2 regions of the Neptunomonas japonica JAMM 1380 genome follow, and region 2 is predicted to be linked to the other one. Evidence: predicted binding sites of a transcription regulator. Region 2 holds the regulator's gene; the other holds the start of a gene.
What was found. The regulator PhoB, encoded in region 2, activates phosphate uptake and scavenging genes when phosphate is short. The targets are predictions, from matches to a motif close to TGTCATANNNNTGTCANA.
Positions count from the first base shown of each region.

Region 1: a site for PhoB is predicted at 5,062-5,079, ahead of NEJAP_RS07945 (PhoX family protein). Genes of this name have one in related genera too.

Region 1 is NZ_AP014546.1:1,699,697-1,707,262, reverse strand. Features, by position in the region: gene NEJAP_RS07965 (EAL domain-containing protein) at 1-1,157, shown strand, start outside; gene NEJAP_RS07960 (sulfite exporter TauE/SafE family protein) at 1,189-1,977, opposite strand; gene NEJAP_RS07955 (AraC family transcriptional regulator) at 2,084-2,866, shown strand; gene NEJAP_RS07950 (putative bifunctional diguanylate cyclase/phosphodiesterase) at 2,879-4,804, opposite strand; gene NEJAP_RS07945 (PhoX family protein) at 5,160-7,061, shown strand; gene NEJAP_RS07940 (PolC-type DNA polymerase III) at 7,124-7,566, opposite strand, start outside.
Region 2 is NZ_AP014546.1:4,029,088-4,036,653, forward strand. Features, by position in the region: gene NEJAP_RS18995 (DUF1415 domain-containing protein) at 1-176, opposite strand, end outside; gene NEJAP_RS19000 (chorismate--pyruvate lyase family protein) at 275-820, shown strand; gene ubiA (4-hydroxybenzoate octaprenyltransferase) at 845-1,735, shown strand; gene phoB (phosphate regulon transcriptional regulator PhoB) at 1,812-2,507, shown strand; gene phoR (phosphate regulon sensor histidine kinase PhoR) at 2,544-3,857, shown strand; gene cysZ (sulfate transporter CysZ) at 3,866-4,612, opposite strand; gene NEJAP_RS19025 (hypothetical protein) at 4,627-4,854, opposite strand; gene NEJAP_RS19030 (NADP-dependent oxidoreductase) at 4,994-5,932, shown strand; gene NEJAP_RS19035 (hypothetical protein) at 5,971-6,624, opposite strand; gene NEJAP_RS19040 (GTP-binding protein) at 6,630-7,566, opposite strand, start outside.

The DNA.
Region 1 (7,566 bases), 1.8 Mb from region 2:
TTAAAAAAATTAATGACTCCATGGGTCACGGTGCTGGTGATACGTTACTGCAAAAAATTGCCATACGTTTAAAGGAGTGTGTGCGCTCCAACGACCTCGTCACAAGACTAGGAGGTGACGAGTTCAGTATTTTACTTTTAAACACACACTCAACAAGAGACGTAAGCCGGATTGCCAAGAAGCTTATAGCGGCCGTTGAAAGACCCGTCACTTTAGAAAGTAAATCTTTTACCGTCTCTGCTTCTGTCGGTATCACCATGATCCCTGCCGATGGACATGATGCAAACTCTATTCTTAGAAATGCAGACATGGCTATGTATGCAGCGAAAACAGCAGGTAAGAAAAGATTCAGCTTTTATGATCAATCGCTACAAAGCATCGCAATGGCTAAACTACAATTAGAAGATGATTTAGCTATTGCCATTAAAGACAAACAGTTTGTCCTGCACTACCAACCTATTCTCACGCAATTAACGGATGAGGTGACCGGGTATGAAGCGCTCATACGCTGGAAACATCCTGATCAAGGGTTGATTTACCCTGATAAGTTTATAGGTGTAGCAGAAGAAACTGGGAAAATTATTGATATTGGTTATTGGGTCATTAAAGAAGTGTGTAACCAAATAATGCTACGCACATCAAACCTACAGCCTCCTCTTAGGTTTTCAATCAACTTGTCTCCAAAACAATTTAAAGATACTAACTTGCTCGAAAACATCCGCCATATTATGCAAGAGACCGGTGTAGATGGACGGTCCCTAGAATTTGAAGTAACCGAGTCGTCCATCATGGAAGATATCGAACATACTAACAGCACTCTCTTACAGCTAAAAAAAATGGGAGCATCGATAGCCATTGATGACTTCGGTACGGGATATTCATCTTTCGCTTTATTAAAGCACCTTCCCGTGGATAAGCTTAAAATTGATAAAAGCTTCATTACGGATTTAGAAACAGACCTAAGTGACCAGAAAATAGTGCATGGGTTAATTTCAATGGCGCATAAGCTACATTTAGAAGTAGTCGCTGAAGGCATAGAAACAAAAGAGCAGCACCGACTACTCAAACAATACAAGTGCGACCTCGGGCAGGGCTACTTATTTAGGAAGCCAGTCCCTATGGATCACCTACAAAATTTCATATACAAACCCTTGTAAGCTCTGCTCTAAAATACCTTTCTATCAGGGTTTATAAAACAGAAACTAGCATCTTAATACTCAAAATAAAGAGCAACAGCCCAAAGATCTTCTTTAAGTTAGCGACAGGGATGCGGTAAGCCAACTTAACACCCAGCGGGGCTGTAAAAAAGCTGACTACTGAAATAAGCAGGACAGCAGGCCAATAGATATAACCCATCACAAAGGCCTCTTCATGGGTGCTTTGCCAACCACTGATTAAATACCCCATAGTACCGGCCATCGAAATGAAAAAACCGACGGCTGAAGAGGAGCCGATCGCTTGCTTGATATCGACATTACGCCATACAAAATAAGGCACCATGAGTGAGCCACCACCAATAGAAACCAATGATGATATACTCCCTATGCCTCCTCCGACCAAAAATAAACGCGCTTTACTCGGTAAACCTTTATCAGATTTTGGTTTTTTATTTGAAAACATCTGGATCGAAACAAACAACATAAAAGCGGCGAAAAACACAGCAAGAAACACAGTACTAAGCAAAGATGCTATAAAGGCTGCTGCAAATGCACCGAGTAGTACACCAGGCAGCATAGCTTTAACTACACGCCACAATACACCTCGTTTGGCATGATGTGAGCGTAAACTCGAAAAAGCCGTAACCACCATGGACGCCATCGATGTGCCTAGCGCCAAGTGCACTACCATGTCGTTATCAACGCCTTGATAGATAAAAAGCGACGTGAGTACTGGCACCATAATCCCACCACCGCCAATCCCTAATAAGCCAGCCATCACACCAACAAACCCACCCAGCAATAGAAAAGCTACTATCATTTCGTACGCTAACATCATGATTCCATGTGTAATCAAAAAAACCATTGTAGATACTTAATGAGAGTCTTATTATCTACAAACTGACAACTTAACAATAAAATATGACATGTTAAAAACGATTCCCCCTTCATCACTCGGACAGCAAGCATTACAGCGCCCCATTACTGTCTTAAATCGAAGTCTTTTAGGTAAGCGTGCTGTTAAAAAGCATCAACACGATTGGGGGCAACTAATTTATGCCACTAAGGGTATCTTGTCAGTTATTACTGCAACAGGGCGCTTTATTGTTCCGCCCGAACAGGCCGTTTGGGTGCCTCCGCATACCGACCATGAAATCATCACGGTGAGCGATGTCACACTGGCCAGTTTTTACATCAGTGTCGATGAGATTCGGCAACTACCACAACACTGCACGGTGCTCAATATTTCACATCTGCTTCAAACACTGATCACCGAAGCGACGACACTTTCAGCTACGTACGACTGGTCAGGAAAAGATGGGCGCTTATTACGGCTTATCAGGGATTACCTTATCGAGGCTGATGATATTGCTTTACAACTCCCGTACCCTAAGGACCCACGCTTAATTCAAATAACGATGACCCTGCAAGACGAACCTTTTAATAACAATACGCTAGAAGACTGGGGAAAGCAGATTGGGGCATCCTCTCGAACGCTCACACGGCTTTTTATTAAAGAAACAGGTTTATCGTACCGAGAGTGGAAACAACGCTTAAAACTTCAAATTGCGATAAGTATGTTAAGTGAGCAACACGCAATCAGTGCTATTTCTGATCACTTGGGTTACGAGTCTGTTTCGGCTTTTACTTATATGTTTCGTAAAGAGCTTGGCCTTTCACCCAGCTTTTATGTAGCCCAATACCCGTAGTAATACTGCCAATTAAGAGAGTACTTCAAGACTTTTAATCGAGGTATCATCAGCGTCATTTTGGCTGATAAAGCTTATTAAGTCAGGCTTTTTCAAAGGGTATGAGAGCAGATAACCTTGTATCCAGTCACAATTAATCTCTTGTAAATATTCTAACTGCCTCTGGTTTTCTACACCTTTTGCGGCGATTCTAAGGTCGTAAAGTTTTCCAAGATTATTAAAAATTTTTACCATCTTAGTTTTATCAGCATCTTCTGAGAAAAGCTCTCTTACAAAAGAGCTATCAATTTTTAAGCTATCAAGCGGGTAGTGATTTAGTTGCCCAAACGCCGTACTCCCTGTACCGAAGTCATCTAGGGCAATGGACACACCTAGTGCTTTTATTTTCTCAAACGCTAATGCAATGATTTCATCACTCAATAAAAGAGCCGTTTCGGAAATTTCTAACTCGACTGTAGAAGGAGCCACTTGGTGCTTCTCTAATAACTCTTCAACTGCCCGTGAAAACGAATCATTTTTAAGTTCAGCTCCAGATATATTGATACATACTTTACCCGTAAAACCTTGTTGCTGTTGCAACTCAGCTAGGTTGGCTAAGCTATTATCAATAACCCACAAATCTAACTCTTTAATTAAATTTGTTTTCTCAGCAACCGCAATAAATTGCTCAGGAGTAATCCCCTCTTCCGCTAAATTCTGGCATCGTAAAAGTGCCTCTATACCCACAACTTTAAGGGTATGGCAGCTAAACACCGGCATATAAACGAGTGAAAGCCGGTTTTGCTCAAGTGCAATCTTTAATTGCTCTTCTATGTAGTTTCGTTCTCGCAATAACTCTGCAATATCTTTTGTGTAATATTCAAATCGATTTCGACCATTACGTTTGGCTTCATACATCGCCAAATCAGCATGGTGCAGTAGTTCATCGGGAGTGGCGGCATCATCTGGGAAAGTAGCGATGCCAATGCTGGCAAATACTGAATGGGTATTCTCGACCGTTTCAAAGCCATTTTCGAACAATTTAAGTATACGCTCAGCAACGACTGCACTGCTTATGGGGCTACTTAAATCGTTTAATATCACAACAAATTCGTCTCCCCCTAAACGAGCAAGCTCATCAAACTTATCATCCATAACTATATCGGTTGGGCGTACTGTTTCTTTTAGTAAATCGCTGAAGCTACGCAACAAGATATCGCCGACTTCATGACCATAGTTATCATTTACTTGTTTAAAATTATCAAGATCAATATACAGTAGACCTACACGCTTATCTTCTTTGCCAGCACGGCGTAATAAACGCGTCAGATTAGATTTAAAGTTCCTACGGTTGGGTAAACCTGTAAGCGCATCATAATAGGCCAGCTTACGTATATCTTCATCATGTAATTGTATGATCATCTCATCGGCACGCTCTTTGGAATGCAAAACAGCCAAACAGATAAGACATAACACAAATAGTGTTACTTCAAACCGCACAGATTCAACGAAAGAGTAACTTGTCACTAACAAGCCAGATAAAGGGGTAAAAAGAATTAGACTACTAATGAGTATAAAACTACCGTAAAGCGTTACAGCAGTCCAAAAACGGTTAACAAACAGTGTTATCGCCAAAAGCGGATAGATCCAAAAAACACCCGTGTTTTCATGCCCACCTGTTATCAAAAGCGCCAATGGCAACACAAACAAATTAACATTCAACAAGTGAATAGCTAGTCCAACTCGTCTAGTCCAATACAACAAGTAAAGAATGAAAGATCCACTGACTGCACAGCTAAAAAGGATGGTGGCGAGTAAAAAAGACTGGTTATTATAGCTAATCAAGCTGAAAACCAATAACAATACAAAACCAATCAATGCCTGAATTTTGCACAGCCGTAATCGCGTTGCAAACTGTACATCAAGCATTTCTTGTCTGCTTTTATTATGGTAATTCACTGATAAGCTTCCCCGATTTCAGCATTTACATGAGTGGTATCTATCATAATTTAAGTAAAAACAAGACATAACTCCAAAAGACCGCTAACGACATTCACGAAAAACCTATAACAAAAGCATTAAAAAATAGTAACGAACGTCGTTTTCGTCAAATTATGATTACAATAACCACATGGCATATAGTGTAGTCTAAAAAAAATATTTTCTTACTCCCCCTAGCAGAATAACGCTACCTACACTGTAATCTCATTACCGACTGTCATCTTTTGTTAACAAATGACGTTTAGCCTTCCGCTCATTAGATTTCGCCAACGCCATTTTGGCATTACCTTTAAAAAGTAACTGGATATCTGTAATGAACAAAATCAAACTTCAAAATGATGCTAACCGACTTAATGATGACTCTGATTTCTCCAAAATAGTGGATAGTGGATTAAGCCGCCGCCGTTTCATGCAAGGTGGCGCCGCTGCAATGGGTCTTTTTCTAGCCGCCAATCCATTAGCACAGGCAATTGCAGCCGCCGCACAGCCAGCTAGCCAATTGTTAGGTTTCACTGCATTACCAGTCAGCACATCTGATGAGTTTATTGTTCCTAAGGGCTACATTGCTAAACCGCTGATATCTTGGGGTGACCCAATTTTAAAAGGCGCTCCTGCTTTTGATGAATCAGGTACACAAACCAGCGCTGCACAAGCCGGACAGTTTGGCGACAACACCGATGGCATGAGCCTTTTTCCTCTTTCTGCTAACCGTGCTCTGTTGGCTGTGAATAACGAATACACTAATTACCTACTGCTATTTGCTCATCAGGGAAAAGAGCTGACTGCAGATGATGTGAAAAAGGCCCAAGCAGCACATGGCGTATCTGTCTTTGAAGTAGAGCGTAAAGCCGACGGCCATTGGCATTATTTGAAAGACTCCACCTATAACCGCCGTATTACCGCTAATACTGAGATGCAAATCACAGGTGTGGCTGCTGGCCACCCTCTGCTACAAACTAAAGCTGATCCGAGCGGTAAAAAAGTATTAGGTACATTTAACAATTGCGCTAACGGCGAAACGCCTTGGGGCACATACCTTACTTGTGAAGAAAACTTTAACGGCTACTTTGCAGCGCCGGGTACGGAGATGGATAAGCACCAAAAACGTTACGGTCTAAAAGCCGATAAGAATAAGTACCAGTGGTACAAGTTCGATCAGCGTTTTGATATGTCTCAAGAGCCTAACGAGCCGCATCGCCATGGTTGGGTAGTAGAAATAGATCCAATGGACCCTACTTCTACACCGAAAAAACGCACTGCTTTAGGGCGTTTCAAGCATGAGAATGCTGCCGTAACTCTAGCTGACAATGGCCACGTTGTTGTTTATCTTGGTGATGATGAGCGTGGTGAGCACCTTTATAAGTTTGTTTCTAAAAACCGTTACAACCCAGACAACAAAGCCGCTAACCGTGATCTATTAGAAGAAGGCACTCTTTTTGTGGCTCGCTTTGATGCACAAGAAGGTGAATTGAAGGGTAATGGCGAGTGGCTAGAGCTAACACACGGCAAAAATGGTCTTACCGCCGAAAACGGCTTTGCGGATCAAGCTACCATTCAAATCTACGCACGTGAAGCCGCCACCATTGTTGGCGCAACAACAATGGACCGACCTGAGTGGGTTGCCGTTCACCCAAATAACCAGACGGTATGTTGTACGTTAACTAACAACAAGAACCGTGGTAAAAAAGACAATCAGCCAGTTACAGGCCCTAACCCACGTGCTGAAAATAAATACGGTCAAATTGTTCGCTGGAAGCCTGCAAACGCTGACCACACAAGCAACACATTCGACTGGGATCTGTTTTTAGTTGCAGGTAATCCAACCGTGCATAGCGACTTGTATGCAGGCAGTGCGAACATCACAGATGAAAACATGTTTAACAGCCCAGACGGCTTAGGCTTTGATAAAGCAGGCCGCTTATGGGTTCTTACTGATGGCAAGTACTCAAATGAAGGGGATTATGCAGGCATGGGTAATAACCAAATGCTATGTGCTGATCCTGACACCGGTGAAATACGTCGCTTTGCTACGGGCCCTATCGCCTGTGAGATTACTGGCCTGACATTCTCGCCAGACCAACGCAGCATGTTTGTTGGCATACAGCACCCTGGTGAGAAAAACGCTCCTTCACACTTCCCAGCGGGTGGCAACAGCAAGCCTCGCTCAACGATTATGGTAGTACAGCGCGAAGATGGTGGAATCATCGGCGCTTAAATAACTCTCAGTTACAGGTCTTGAGCCCCTCTTTGAGGGGCTTTTTTTTCTCTATACTCTGTCTATTTTTTGTTTGACGATGAGCGTTCAAGTAGTCGACGAACTGCGCTTTTTGGTGTTTTGGCAAGTGTTTGTAATAATTTGAAAGGCGCGTTAGATATTGCATATTGCTCATGCATAACACCGAGCATAGAAAGCCACAGTTTAGTTGTCATTTCTGAGTCATATAAGGCTCTATGAAAAGTACCTTCACTAGGGATATTGGCGTGGTTAATTAATGTACCTAACTTATGATCGGGCGAATTCTGGTACAACCTACGTGCCACCAGCATCGAACACGCAAACTGCCCAGTATACCCCCTTGAAATCATCCCTAGCTCTGCATCTAAAAAACGTTTATCAAATGACGCATTATGAGCAACCAAATTATAGCCATTGATAAAGTCAGCAAACTGATGCATCACTTCACCACATGAAGGAGCATCTTTTAGCATGCTATTTGTGA
Region 2 (7,566 bases):
CTGGCCAGCCCCTCGGCGGTTTGCGCATCACTAACCGCATAGCGCAAGGTATCATGGCGTACCACAGGAGCAGCAAAAGGGCACAGGTTAAGTCCAACCACAATGGTCTCGACCCACTCACGGCTTAAACTAATCACGTCTTCACATTTATATTCAATACTTGTGTTCTTTTTCATAGCGGCATCCTAATCCAAACAGCCTCAATGAACCAGTCAGATATACTGTTTATAGACAGATAAGGTAGAATATAGCCCGGTTAAATAAGGAAGATACTGTGCCCATTCCCTCCGCTCTGACCTCCATGAATTTTGATGTTCGCTGGACAGGCCTGCGACGTGTAACACGTTTGCATGCACCGTTGTGCTGGCAACGCTGGCTAACCGACCGTGCGTCACTCACGCAACATTTACTCAACGCCAGTCATGGTAAATTTCGTGTAGAGGTGGTGCGCCAAGGCTGGGCTCGCCCTACTCGCTCAGAAGCACTCACACTGGGTATCCCCTTACGTCAGTTGGCCTTAATTCGCGAAGTGCATTTGTTAGGCAACGACCAAGTGTGGGTTTATGCGCGTTCCATCATTCCAGCATCCACAATGACAGGCCGTGAGCGCCAACTAAGCCATGTGGGAAACCGTTCTCTAGGTAGCATCCTGTTTAGTGATCCGACCATGCACCGTGGGCCATTACAAATTTCACGTTTACGCCTATCCAATCAACAAACCGTTTGGGCGCGTCGTTCTAAGTTTTTCCTATCAGGAAAACCTCTCCTTGTATGTGAAGTTTTTCTCCCAGCACTGGAGAAGGTACACTACACCCCATAATTCAAACTTGCCGATACTAACGCCATGTCAGAAACCATACCACAGCCTGCTTTATCCCTTCGGGAGCGCTTTGCGATCTATATTGATCTAACAAGGTTTAATCGCCCCATTGGAAGCTATCTACTACTTTGGCCAACGCTTTGCGCGTTATGGATAGCGGCAGAAGGCATCCCCGACACCAAACTTATTATTATCTTTGTACTAGGTGTCTTCCTCACTCGCTCAGCTGGCTGCGTTATCAATGACTTTGCTGACAGAAAAATAGATGCTCACGTTAAACGTACCTCACAACGCCCGCTGGCAACCGGCCGTATTCGTAGTAAAGAAGCACTGACTCTGTTTGCCGTATTGATGCTAACTGCATTTAGCTTGGTGCTTTTCACTAATAAAATGACTATTTTAATGTCATTTGGTGGGTTGTTTTTAGCTTCTTTATATCCCTTTATGAAGCGTCATACTCACTTACCACAAGTCGTTCTTGGCGCTGCTTTTGGTTGGGCTATTCCAATGGCATTCACCGCGGTAAACGAATCCATCCCTACCATTGCCTGGCTCATCTATATAGCCAAAATACTATGGACTGTGGCTTACGATACTATGTATGCCATGGTGGATCGTGACGATGATTTAAAAATCGGTGTGAAATCTACTGCCATTTTATTTGGAGATTTAGACAAAATAATTATTGGTGCTTTACAGCTATTAACCCTCATTATTTTCCTTTTAGTGGGCCAACAACTTAACTTTAGTTGGAGCTTCTATTTAGGCGTAGCGATAGCTGCCATTCTCTTTATATACCAACAATTTTTGATTAAAGACCGAGAGCGTGAGCCGTGCTTTAAAGCGTTCCTAAACAATCATTATGCTGGATTAGCTGTTTTTGCAGGCATTTTTCTGCACTATATGACACTTTAAGACATAGATGTAACATTTATGTCATATAAAAGCAGTGTAATACTCCCGACATATTTTATGCGTAGGGACGGTTAACATGTCTACTAGTAAACAAGTTCTAATTGTTGATGATGAAGCACCCATTCGTGAAATGATTGCTGTTGCTCTTGAAATGGCAGGGTATGAATGTAGCGAAGCAGACAATGCACAAACAGCACATGCCATGATTGTTGATCAACAACCTGACATGATTTTGCTCGATTGGATGATGCCTAACATGAGCGGCATCGAGCTAGCGCGACGCCTGCGAAAGGATGAAACAACCGCTGACATCCCCATCATTATGCTGACGGCCAAAGGCGAAGAAGAGAATAAGGTAAAAGGTTTAGAAGCCGGTGTTGATGACTACATCACTAAACCGTTTTCGCCTCGTGAGCTAGTTGCTCGTCTAAAAGCAGTGTTAAGACGTGCTACACCTAAAGGTATTGAAGACCCAGTCTCTGTTGACGGTTTAACACTTGATCCTGTGTCGCATCGCGTCACATCAAATGAAAACCCTATTGACCTTGGGCCAACCGAGTTTCGTTTATTACAATTCTTTATGACCCATCAAGATCGTGCATATTCACGAGGCCAACTATTAGATATGGTATGGGGTGGTAACGTTTATGTAGAAGAACGAACGGTCGATGTGCATATTCGCCGCTTACGCAAAGCGTTAGGTAATCAACATGATTATCTGGTACAAACAGTCAGAGGTACGGGTTATCGTTTCTCAACAAAAGTAGCTTAATTAAGCTGTCTAATACTACAGAGTAAAACGGATTTTATGCAAAACTCGCCACATGCATCTTTCGGTAATCTTATTATTATTGCATTCATATCTGCAACAATAGGGCTACTTATCGGGTATCTAAGTTGGGGCTTAGTTGTGGGCTTATCTATCTGGTGTATTTTGCAAATACGTCAGACAGAAAAGCTTAGAACCTGGCTGCAACGCTCCGATACCATACCGCCAGAAGCACAAGGAGCGTGGGGTGATATTTTTGATGATTTAGCACGTATTCAAAAACGCCAACAAGGTAAAACCAAACAGTTAAAAGACATCATTGTGCGTTTTCAACAATCCTCATCAGCTCTTGCCGATGCCTTTGTTATTATTGATCAGCATAATAATCTTGAATGGTGGAATTTATCAGCAGACCGCTTACTTGGACTCAAAGCATCAGCTGATCGCGGTAAGCCTGTAATTAACCTATTACGTGACCCTCGCTTCATTCGCTATTTTCGCAAAGGTAATTATGAGGACCCTCTGCAGTTACCAAGCCCAGTATTAAATGACACCGTTCTGCAATATCAGATTACAGAATTTGGTTTTGGCGATCGCCTTTTAGTTGCGCGTGATATCACACAGCTCGTTCGACTTGAGCAAACAAGACAGGATTTTGTCGCCAACGCATCTCATGAATTACGTACTCCGCTGACCGTTATACGTGGCTATTTAGAAACGTTTCTTGACCAAGAACTGCCAAAACCGTTAACCCGCGCTATGAATCAAATGCAAATTCAGGCGAGTCGTATGGAAAGCTTAGTCGCTGACTTACTCTTCTTATCACGCTTAGAAGCTAGCCAGCATATTCCAGATGAGAACCCTATACGTATTCAAGAAATGCTCCACTCTATCCAACAAGATGCTCTTATTTTGGCGCGTTCACAAAATAAAACACATGAGATTACGCTAAATATAGACACAGAATATGACCTTTTAGGCCAGCCTCAAGAACTCCACAGTGCATTCTCAAACTTAATTTTTAATGCAGTCAGGTATTCACCGCAAAAAGGGGAAATCAATATTCAGTGGTGGGTTGACCAAGAAGGTGGACACTTTGCTGTACAAGATAATGGGTTAGGTATTGAGTCTATTCATTTATCACGCCTGACCGAAAGGTTCTACCGTGTTGATGAGGGACGCTCCTCCTCAACCGGTGGGACAGGACTAGGGTTAGCGATAGTAAAGCACGCCTTACATCGCCATGGAGCCAAATTGACTATTGAAAGCCAACTTGGCAAAGGCAGCCTATTCAGCTGCCACTTTCCTCTGGACATGTTAGACAAAGTAAAACCCTTGGAGTCTATTGTCTAAGGGTCTCTTTAATGACCCACTTTTTGCTTAGCGCAATGCTCTTCACACCAAAATAATGTCGCTCCAATAACAGCAGCCGGCATCATAATTAGATTTACCAGCGGTATCATCATGCCAACTTGAACAAGGGCGCCAAAACTAAGTGATGTTAAGCGCCGTTCAGCCAGCATAACCTTCATTTGCCTAAAACTAACTTTATTGTTATCCATCGGATAATCGCAATATTGGATAGCCATCATCCACGCACCAAACAAAAACCATAAGAAAGGTGCAATAACATTCACTACGGGAATGAAGCTGATAATCAATAGTAAAAGCAAACGTGGTAAATAATAAGCAACTTTTGATAGCTCACGCTGCAACGCACGAGGAACGGTAGCCAACATCCCTTTCCAGCCCTCATCCGCCATAACCGCGCCGCTACGCATCTTCTCAACCTTCTCTGATAGGAAGCCATTAAAAGGCGCGGCAATTAGGTTAGCCACCATTGAGAAACCGTAATACACCGTAATTAATACCAACACAGCAAACAGCGGCCACAACAACCAATCCAGGAACGACATCCACTGCGGTAGTTGCCCCAACCAATAATTAACCCAGCCTTCAAACTCGTTAACCAGTAGCCAAATTGCACCGGAAAATATCAATATGTTGATCAGCATCGGTATCAATACAAATTGCCGAATGCCGGGTTCAGGCAACATACTGAACCCTCTGAGCAAATACCCTGCTCCTTTTACCGGATTGCCTCGCATTTTCCCTCCTAATATTAAACGATGAAGTTAACCGCAAGACGTAAGACCAAACCAACGATCATCATCATCATGCCTGCACGGTTAACCTTGAACTCTTTAGGGCTAAACTCAATGGTAGGCTGCCAAAACATCACTAAAGACTTAAAGTCTTTTGTTCTGCCGGCATACATAGCCAGAGAGACTAAAAAAACAATAAGACCACCCCAAAACAGTATTTGTTCAAGTAATACTAAAAAGTACATGTTTTCTCACTTATCAGCCGATTTTAAAACAGATAAGACTAACAGAATTGCTTTGTTCAGGCTGCAAAGATAACCTCTAATATTTTGAAAATAGCGAACCCTTTAGACGAACTATTAAGGCCCACCTAGGAGAAACCCCATGAAAGCGATCCGAATACATACCTTCGGTGGACCCGAAGCATTAGTTTATGAAGAAGTACCAGAACCGCAGCTCAAAGCAGGTGAGGTTCTCGTTAAAAATCATGCCGCAGGCGTTAACCCTATTGACTGGAAAACGTGCAGTGGCGGTGGTGCAGCGCCCTTTATCGGAGACCTCCCATTTACACCGGGTTGGGAATTCTCAGGCACAGTCATTGCCTGTGGAGCCGATGTATCAGGTTTTACATCGGGAGATAACGTCTTTGGTTTTGTACGGTTTCCTAGTGCAGCAGGGTGTTATGCCCAAGAAATTGCAGTGCCTTGTGATCAAATTAGTCTGTTACCCGCGAAGTGCAACCTAACAGAGTCTGCAGGCCTTTCACTAGCCGGACTTACTGCATGGCAAGCACTTTTCGATAAAGGCCAACTGCTCGCCAAGCAAAAGGTTCTGATTCTGGCCGCTGCAGGAGGTGTCGGCCACTTAGCGGTTCAACTCGCAAAATGGAAAGGTGCTACCGTCATAGGTACCGCATCACAGGCAAACCAATTATTCCTTACTCAACTAGGGTGTGATCAAGTCATTGATTACCATCAGCAACACGTTAGTGATGCAGTACAAGATGTTGACTTAGTCATTGACGGTGTTGGCGGGCAAACAGCGATAGAAGCTCTCGCTTGTCTGAAAGAGTCTGGCACAATGGTCACGCTTCCCTCGGTAACAAAAGATGAAGTAATAGCCGCAGGTGAAGAACGAGGCCTCACTGTTTTGCCCCTGCGTGTTGAACCAAATGCCGAACAATTACAATCATTAGCCCAACTGAATGCGAGCAAGGTATTACGTTTAAATGTTACAACAACCTACCCTATAGAGCAGACAGCTGACGCTTTTAAAGATATTGCATCCGGTCATACCCAAGGTAAGGTAATTCTTACCGTATAAACCATAGCTAACAAGCCAAGGTCATGACTTTTAAAAGCCTATGACCTAACGGTTTGCGCGTTAAATGCTCGTACCGTTTGAACGGCCGCCTGTAAATAACGGCTTCTATCTGCTTTATCTTCAATTTCAAACGCCAGTGCTTTAATCAGCTCTGCTATTTTGCTTCTCTTTACTCCGTGTGTCGCCTTCCAATCAGCATATGCATCATCAAATACAATTTCAGCAGCCGGCCCTATATGTTCAGCGAGACCTTCTTGTAAATTGCCCATCAGCCCCGTCAGCTCAACTTCTACACGTCTTTGATTTTCAGTGTTTGGTGCTGTGGCGGCATGAACAACGGGTGGCTCTACATCTGGGGAGGTTAGCTGCTTTTTGATGCGCGCCAATGAAGATCGTACACTGGTATTAATCAATGCAAGATTGACGTCTTTATCTGTCAGCAAAGCTAATATAGTTTCATCGGCGATGTAATAACCAATTAATAAGCTCTCCTCCAACTCAATAAATATTTCTCGATGGCTGCAGCCCATGCCTTCAACCGCCATAAACATTTGATAAACAACTCGGCAAGCGCCCATCAGGTTCTCTTCAAGCGTCTCAGGAAATGTGGAGGCCATCATTTCATCAGCTCTCATCAAACAACTATGGTGTATTCCACCTAAACGTCCAAAATCTTTTAGTATCTTCTCCATTTCAATTAACTCCACTGTAACAAGTCATCAACTTGCTGTTTGAGTGTCCTGACAGAGACTCGGTTTGAAGATTGCACCCCAAGGGCCTTTTCACCCCCAAGAAATACTGAAAGATTGTCTTCTTTGCTGCTCTTTATACAAATATTTTGAACGGAACCTAAGCCAGAGGCTTCCTCAAAGACATTCACCACACCGGCAACAAAGCCCACAAAGTCATTTACGTCTGTCGACTCAATAGAGGATGTAATAATCTCGCCCATATCATCCGTTAATACTGCCCCACGAACGCCTTTCAGATTCATCACATCATCAATAATTGAGTCTTTCATAACGACCTCCTCTCCTAGATAATCCTGAATGGCAAAGTGGGCGTCATCCTGTGGCAATTCCACTTCTTCAAATAATGTTTCTTCTTCACTATCCAGCGCCTGACTAACAAGGCCTGACCAGCCATCAAAGGTAACTTTATCGCCCACCAGCTCTTCCACTAAGGGCAGCACGCTACTCGCTTTACGCGCATCAATGAAACGTACCGATGCTTCAATTCCCAATTCTAATAGCGCTTTCTGGTACTCAAGCAAACTAGGGTCATCTCGTAAATCAGAACGGGTAACCCCTAAGATGACTTTTTTACGAGCGATCAGTTCTGCAAATTCTTGCGAGTAATATTTAAGATCACGCATTGGGTAATTACGTGTGTTATCCACTAAAAAGATAATCCCAGCACAGTCTGCTGCCAGATTATTGGCAAGTAATTCCCACATGAATTTAAAACGCGCTTGCCCCGGCGTACCGTAGAGCTGTACACCTTCGTTATCATTCAGCGTGAGGCATCCATAATCCATGGCAACCGTAGTCGTGGCCTTGCGTAATCCCGTCATATCAGAAGCTTTTGCTTCTGTTTCAAGATTATGGTGACCGTCACATACCGCACGGATAGCC